Magnetospirillum sp. XM-1: one gene and its partner. The protein of the gene in region 1 interacts with the protein of each later gene in a pairwise test. Links are inferred from orthologs where the notes say so. Each region holds a gene or a part of one and is shown on either strand. Other genes may lie near its edges.

Region 1 (4,149 bases):
CCGGGCCGTCTATTGGCGCAAGGAGGCCGACCGCCTGCATTCCATCATCTCGGCCCGGGCGTGGAACGAGGAGATGGGGACCTTCGTCTCCACCTTCGGCGGAAACGAGCTGGACGCCACCTTGCTGCTGCTGCACGAGGTGGACTTCCTGGCCGCCGACGATCCCCGCTTCGCCGCCACGGTGAACGCGGTGGCGGCCAGTCTGCGGGTCGGCGATTTCCTCTACCGCTACGTGGCCGAGGACGATTTCGGCCGGCCTGCCACCGCCTTCGTCATCTGCGTCTTCTGGTACATCGACGCCCTGGCGGCGCAGGGGCGCCTGGACGAGGCCCGGACCCTGTTCGAGACCGTGCTGGCCCGGCGCAATCTCCTAGGCCTCCTGTCCGAGGACATCGATCCGCGCAGCGGCGAATTGTGGGGCAATTTCCCCCAGACCTATTCCATGGTCGGCCTGATCAATTGCGCCATGCGGCTGTCCCGGAGTTGGGAGGAAGCGTTCTGACATGCCGGGGAATGCCGGGGAGGCTGTGCCCAACCTCTGAGCGGAAACGATCGGTGAAACAGGCCACGAGCCGCAAGAGCAGGCAAGGATAGCTCTCTCCCCGGCAATGTGGATTCCAAGGAACGCCAAAGGCCGCCCCATTCGGGGCGGCCTTTGCACATTACGCGTCAAGAATTAGCGCGTTATGGGCCGCGTTTGCGGGTTATGCGTCACCCGACAAACACCCTACACGTCCAGGTTCGAGACCTTCAGCGCGTTGGTCTGGATGAAGTCGCGGCGCGGTTCGACCACGTCGCCCATCAGGGTGGAGAACACCTGTTCGGCGTCGTCGGCCTGGGCCACCTTGACCTGGAGGAGCGAGCGCACCTGGGGGTCCAGGGTGGTTTCCCACAGCTGTTCCGGGTTCATCTCGCCCAGGCCCTTGTAGCGCTGGATGGCGATGCCCTTGCGGCCGGTGTCCATCACGGCGGCGACCAGGGCGACGGGGCCGGCCAGCACGACTTCCCGCTCCTTGACCATCAGGGAGGCGGCGCGCTCGAAGGTCTCGCGCAGGCGGGGCGCCAGGTCGTGCAGGCGGCGCGCCTCGGCCGAGCGGATCACCGCCGAATCCAGGTGGTGGGTCTCGGTGACGCCGCGCAGCGTGCGGGCGAAGGTGTAGCCGTCGCCCTCCACCCAGGTGCCGGCCCAGCCGCGCTCCAGGTCGGATTCCAGGGCGTCCAGGCGGTTGGCCAGGGCCTCGGCCACGACCGGGCCACGGGTGGCGTCGGTGAGCAGGGCGGAATCCAGGGCGTCGGCGATGGCCGCCTGTTCCACCAATTTCAGCGGCAGGCGCCGGGCCAGCGGGTTGAGCAGGTTCCGCACGGCGCGGGACTGCTCGACCAGGGCGCGCAGGTCGGCGGCGGCCACTTGTGTGCCGTCGGCCAGATTCAGCACGGCGTCGGACAGGCCGCCGTCGATCAGGTATTCCTCCAGCGCCCTATCGTCCTTGAGATAGACCTCGGACTGGCCGCGCTTGGCGCGATACAGCGGCGGCTGGGCGATGTAGAGGTAGCCGCGCTCGATCAGCTCGGGCATCTGGCGATAGAAGAAGGTCAGCAGCAGGGTGCGGATGTGGGAACCGTCCACGTCCGCGTCGGTCATGATGATGATCTTGTGGTAGCGCGCCTTGTCGACGTTGAAATCCTCGCGGCCGATGCCGGTGCCCATGGCGGCGATCAGGGTGCCGATCTCGGCCGAGGACAGCATCTTGTCGAAGCGGGCCCGCTCCACGTTGAGGATCTTGCCCTTCAGGGGCAGGATGGCCTGGTTGGCGCGGTTGCGCCCCTGCTTGGCGGAGCCGCCGGCCGAGTCACCCTCGACGATGAACAGTTCGGACAGCGCCGGGTCGCGTTCCTGGCAATCGGCCAGCTTGCCCGGCAGGGTGGCGATGTCGAGCACGCCCTTGCGGCGCGTCAGTTCGCGGGCCTTCCTGGCCGCCTCGCGGGCGGCGGCGGCCTCGACCACCTTGGTGACCACCTTGCGGGCTTCGGCCGGGTGCTCCTCGAACCACTCGGCCAGCTTCTCGCCCACCAGGTTCTCGACCAGCGGGCGGACTTCGGAGGAGACCAGCTTCTCCTTGGCCTGGGACGAGAACTTGGGGTCGGGCATCTTGACCGACAGCACGCAGGTCAGGCCCTCGCGCATGTCGTCGCCGGCCAGGTTGACCTTTTCCTTCTTGGCGATGCCCGATTCGTTGGCATAGGCGTTGATGGTGCGCGTCAGCGCGGCGCGGAAACCGGCCAGATGGGTGCCGCCGTCCTTCTGCGGCACGTTGTTGGTGAAGCACAGACAGGTCTCGTGGTAGCTGTCGGTCCATTCCATGGACAGTTCCAGGCGCACCACGTCCTTCTCGGCGGCCACCAGGATGGGGGCGTGCAGCGCCTCCTTGGAGCGGTCCAGCCACTGGACGAAGGCCTGGACGCCGCCTTCGTAGTGCAGCAGGACCTCGGCCGTCTCGGCGTGGCGCTCGTCCTTCAGCATCAGGGTGGCGCGCGAGTTGAGGAAGGCCAGTTCGCGCAGCCGGTGCTCCACCGTGTCGAAATCGAAATCGGTGTGGGAGAAGGTGCCCTTGGAGGGCAGGAAGACCACCTGGGTGCCGGTGCGGTCGCCGCACTCGCCCACCACGGCCAGCGGCGCCTCGGGCTCGCCGTGGCGGAAGCGCATGAAGTGCTCCTTGCCGTGGCGCCAGATGCGCAGTTCCAGCCATTCCGACAGCGCGTTGACCACCGAGATGCCGACGCCGTGCAGACCCGACGAGATGCGGTTGGAGTTCTGCTCGAACTTACCGCCGGCGTGCAGCTTGGTCAGCGCCACCTCGGCGGCCGAGATGCCTTCCTCGGGGTGGATGTCCACCGGGATGCCGCGGCCGTTGTCGGTGACCAGCACCGAGCCGTCGGCGTTCAGCACCACGTCGCAGCGGTCGCCGAAGCCGTTCATGATCTCGTCGACGGCGTTGTCCACCGCCTCGTAGATCATGCGGTGCAGGCCCGACCCGTCGTCGGTGTCGCCGATATACATGCCGGGACGCTTGCGCACCGCTTCCAGACCGCGCAGCACCTGGATCGATCCGGCGCCGTATTCCTCGGCTCCGTTCGCGCTGGCGTGGGGATCGTTGGGGGTCATGGGTTCGGTGCTCATCACGTCATTACCTTGTCTGGGGCGACCGTGGCGTCGGTCACCCGGAAAAACTGGGCCCTTTCTCCGAAACCGGCGAACAGCAGCGCGTCGGTTCCGGTCATCCAGCTCTGCGCCTTCAGTGCGCAAAGCTCGTCGTACAGGGCGGCGCGCCGGACCTCGTCCAGATGGGCCGCCACCTCGTCCAGCAGCAGCAGCGGCGCCCGCCCGCCCGTCTGGTCCTGGACCCGGCCCTGGGCCAGCACGATGGACACCAGAACCGCCTTCTGCTCGCCGGTGGAGCATTGCCCCGCCGGCAAATCCTTGGGCACGTGGCGCACCAAGAGGTCCGAACGGTGCGGACCCATGGTGGCGGCCCCGGCCGCCTCGTCGCGCGCGCGCGCGAATCGCAGCGCGCTTTTGAACCTGTCCTCGGCCTCGTCGGGAGAGGCGCCTGAGGCCAGCCAGCCCTCGATCTCGCCCTCCACCCTCAGCCCGGCGGCGGGAAACGGCCCCAATCCGGCGCGGCAGGCCGCGTCCAGGCGGGCGATGGTCTCGACCCGGGCCTGGGCGATCCTGGCGCCATGGCGGGCCATGCCCTCTTCCAGCGCCGCGATCCAGGCCGGGTCCGTCCTCGGCCCGCCGTCGCGGGCGGCCCGCATCAGGCGGGTGCGTTCGCGCATGGCGTGCTCGTAGGCCCCCGATTCGGCCCCATGGCCGGCGACCAGCCCGAACACCAGGCGGTCAAGGAAACGCCGCCGTCCGCTCGCCCCCTCGATGAACAGGCGGTCCATGGCCGGGGTCAGCCACAGCGCCGAAACCAGTCCGGCCAGATCGCCGGGCTTGGCCGGCTTGCCGTCGATGCGCACCGAGCGGCGTTCGTGTCCGGCCTCGCGGCCCGTTCCGATCTCCACCCGTCCCGCCGGCCCGTCCAGGCTTGCCGCCACCGCCCAAGGCGATCCGGCCGGCAATCCGTGGCGGGTGATGTCCGCCGC
Region 2 (3,737 bases), 3.2 Mb from region 1 along the record:
TGACGCCCACGGACTGGGACAGCTCGGCCATTTCGGCCTCGGCCATGGCGACCCGCTCCTCCAGGGTGAACAGCGGCCCCTTGCCGGCGTTGACCGCCACGGCGACGATCAGATGATCGACCATGCGGGTGGCGCGGGCCACGATGTCCATGTGCCCGTTGGTGATCGGGTCGAAGGTCCCGGGATAGAGACCGACGCGCTTAGGCATCCTCGCCTCCCGCCATATCCTCGGCTGCATCCCCGGCTCCCTCGTCGGATTCGTCCGGCTCCTCGCCATTGCCTCCGATATCGCACAGTCTGGCGGCGGATACCACCCGTTCGTTCTCTGCCGTTCGTAGCAGGGTGACGCCCTGGGTCTTGCGCCCGGCGATGCGGATGTCGTCCACCGGCATGCGGATCAGCTTGCCGCCGTCGCTCACCAGCATGATGTCATCCTCGTGGTTGACGGGGAACGACGCCACCACGGTGCCGGTCTTGGCGGTCATGTCCAGGTTGGCGATGCCGGAGCCGCCACGGCCGGTGATGCGGTATTCGAAGGCCGAGGTGCGCTTGCCGAAGCCGTTTTCGGTGACGGTGAGCACGAATTGCTGCTCGGCGGCCATCTTCTCCATCTGCTCGGCCGGCAGGTCGCCCTTGAGGAAGGCGTCGCGGGTCTCGGAATCATAGTCGGTGTGGCGCAGGATGGACATGGAGATGACCTCGTCCTCTCCGTCCAGCCGGATGCCGCGCACGCCGGTCGAATCGCGGCTCTTGAACTCGCGCACGTCCTGGACCGGGAAGCGGATGGCCTTGCCCAGATGGGTGGCCAGCAGCACGTCGTCGGTCTCGGCGGAACAGGTCTGCACCGAGATCAGCCGCTCGCCCTCGCCCAGCTTCATGGCGATCTTGCCGTTGGCGCGCACCTCGGTGAAGTCGGACAGCGGATTGCGCCGCACGTCGCCCTTGGAGGTGACGAACATGACGTGCAGGTCGCCCCAGGTGGTCTCGTCCTCGGGCAGCGGCATGACGGTGGAGATGGTCTCGCCCTCGTCCAGCGGCAGCAGGTTGACCATGGCCTTGCCGCGCGCCTGGGGATTGCCCAGCGGCAGGCGGTAGACCTTCAGCTTGTAGGCGATGCCGGTGGACGAGAAGAACAGCACCGGGGTGTGGGTGTTGGCCACGAACACCTCGGAGAGGAAATCCTCGTCCTTGATGTTCATGCCCGAACGGCCCTTGCCGCCGCGCTTCTGGGCGCGATAGGCCGAGACCGGCACCCGCTTGATGTAGCCGGTGTTGGTCACCGTCACCACCATGTCCTCGCGGGCGATGAGGTCCTCGATATCGGCCTCGAACTCGTTTTCCTCGATGGTGGTGCGGCGCGGCGTGGCGAACTGCTCGCGGATTTCCAGCAATTCGCCCTTCATCACCTCGAACAGGCGGGGCCTGGACGACAGGATCAGCAGGTAGGCCTCGATCTGGTGGCCGATCTCGCGCAGCTCGTCGCCGATCTTGTCGCGCTCAAGGCCCGTCAGGCGGTGCAGGCGCAGGTCCAGGATGGCCTTGGCCTGGGTCTCGGACAGGCGGTAGCAGCCGTCCTCGATGGTGCGGCCGGGCTCGTCGATCAGCTCGATCAGCGGCGCCACGTCGCCCACCGGCCAGGCCCGGGTCATCAGCTTCTCGCGCGCCTCGGAAGGATCGGGGGCGGCGCGGATCAGGCGGATGACCTCGTCGATATTGGCCACGGCGATGGCCAGGCCGGCCAAGACGTGGGCGCGGTCACGGGCCTTGCCCAGCTCGAAGATGGTGCGCCGGGTGATCACCTCCTCGCGGAAGGCGATGAAGGCCTTGATGATGTCCCTCAGCGTCATCATCTGCGGCCGGCCGCCGTTCAAGGCCAGCGAGTTGACGCCGAAGCTGGTCTGCAAGGGCGTGAAGCGGTAGAGCTGGGCCAGCACCACCTCGGCGATGGCGTCGCGCTTGATCTCGATCACCACCCGCACGCCGTCGCGGTCGGATTCGTCTCTGAGGTCCGAGATGCCCTCGAGCTTCTTGTCGCGCACCAGCTCGGCGATCTGCTCGAGCATGCGGGCCTTGTTCACCTGATAGGGAATCTCGGTGACGACGATGGCCTCGCGGTCCTTGCGGATCTCCTCCACGTGGACGCGGCCGCGCATCACCACAGATCCCCTGCCCGTCTGCTGGGCGGCGCGGATGCCGGAACGGCCGAGAATGGTGCCGCCCGTGGGGAAATCGGGGCCGGGCACCAGCTCCATCAGCCGCTCGACCGTCACCTCGGGGTCGTCGATATAGGCGCAGCAGGCGTCGATCACCTCGCCCAGGTTGTGGGGCGGAATGTTGGTGGCCATACCCACCGCGATGCCGCCGGCGCCGTTGACCAGCAGATTGGGATAGCGGGCCGGCAGGACCGTGGGTTCGTGGGTGGATTCGTCGTAATTGGCCTGGAAGTCGACGGTTTCCTTGTCGATGTCCTCAAGCAGGGAATGGGCCGAGCGGGCCAGGCGGGCCTCGGTGTAGCGCATGGCTGCCGGCGGGTCGCCGTCCATGGAGCCGAAATTGCCCTGCCCGTCCACCAGCGGCAGGCGCATGGAGAAGTTCTGCGCCATGCGCACCATGGCGTCGTAAATGGCCGAATCGCCATGGGGGTGATACTTACCCATGACGTCGCCGACGATGCGCGCCGATTTGCGGAAGGGCTTGTTGTAGTGGTAGCCCGCCTCGTTCATGGCGAACAGGATGCGGCGGTGGACCGGCTTCAGCCCGTCGCGGACGTCGGGAAGCGCGCGGCTCACGATCACGCTCATGGCGTAATCGAGATAAGAGCGCTTCATCTCGTCTTCGATGGTGACCGGAGTGATATCGAATTGCGGCGACGCGGGAGGCGTGGTCAACGAAATTTTCCCATCGGTTTCAAAAAAGGAACCAGAACTTGGGGTGGACACATATCCACGCGGCCGCACGCTACCAGATATCGTGTGACCCGACAACCCGAGGGTATGGCCTGCGGGTATTGAAGTGAACTCGCCGCCCGGCTCTGGCATAATGGGAACCGGCGCTGCTTGCCTCGGGATGGAGCATGAAGCACGAAATCTCAGCCGCCCAGGTGGTTTCGGCCCGGGCCTCGGATACCGGCGACGCCATCCGCGTCGTGCTGGCCGACGAGTCGGGCGAGGAACACGTGGTGATCCTGCCGCTGGACCAGATGACGCTGCTGTCGGCCTGGCTGGAGCAGGCGGGCGGGATTCCGGCCGAGGACGCCTCCTCCCCACCCTCCACCTCTTCCGCCCCCGCCGCCGCCATCCCCGCCCAGTCGGTGGAACGCTGGACCATCCAGCCCGAGGCCGACGACGAACACATCGTGCTGGGCTTCAAGCTGGCCAAGGGCGCCGAAATGAGCCTGCGCATGCACCGGAGCGGCGTCGCCGCCTACGCCAAGGCGCTGACCTCCATGCTGGGCCGCCTGCTGCCGGCGCCGCCCACCAAGGCCAAGCATTAGCGGTGTGCGTCATATTTGACTCATACCGCGGTCAGCCGCCATTGAGGCGGCGGCCAAGCGGCCGGAAGGCCGCGCCCGGCGAGGGATAATGATAAGGCAAGAGCACCGCGCCTCATATTTGAGGCGCGGTGCTCTTGCCCCTTCCGCAGGCCGGTTCCTTGCAATATGATCCGCGCCAACTTTCCCCACAGGAGCCACGAACGCCATGGCTGGCAGCGTCAACAAGGTCATTCTGGTCGGCAAT

Evidence for each region.
Region 2: the proteins of gyrB (region 1) and gyrA interact in binary tests that used the Escherichia coli proteins (3 or more experiments, as listed by UniProt). The link is inferred for Magnetospirillum sp. XM-1 from one-to-one orthologs.

Annotation. Positions count from the first base shown.
Region 1 is NZ_LN997848.1:3,253-7,401, reverse strand. The notes cover bases 454-3,578. They hold gyrB (DNA topoisomerase (ATP-hydrolyzing) subunit B), read right to left. Parts: upstream 3,179-3,578; coding sequence 728-3,178; downstream 454-727. Other genes in these bases: recF (DNA replication/repair protein RecF), read right to left, coding at 3,178-3,578; XM1_RS00025 (glycoside hydrolase family 15 protein), read left to right, coding at 454-502. Outside these bases: more of XM1_RS00025, read left to right, coding at 1-453; more of recF, read right to left, coding at 3,579-4,149. UniProt on the Escherichia coli protein: DNA gyrase negatively supercoils closed circular double-stranded DNA in an ATP-dependent manner to maintain chromosomes in an underwound state.
Region 2 is NZ_LN997848.1:3,223,054-3,226,790, forward strand. What follows is about bases 1-3,225. They hold gyrA (DNA gyrase subunit A), read right to left. Parts: upstream 2,889-3,225; coding sequence 201-2,888; downstream 1-200. Other genes in these bases: coaD (pantetheine-phosphate adenylyltransferase), read right to left, coding at 1-208; XM1_RS14960 (hypothetical protein), read left to right, coding at 3,074-3,225. Also shown: more of XM1_RS14960, read left to right, coding at 3,226-3,493; ssb (single-stranded DNA-binding protein), read left to right, coding at 3,699-3,737. UniProt on the Escherichia coli protein: A type II topoisomerase that negatively supercoils closed circular double-stranded (ds) DNA in an ATP-dependent manner to maintain chromosomes in an underwound state.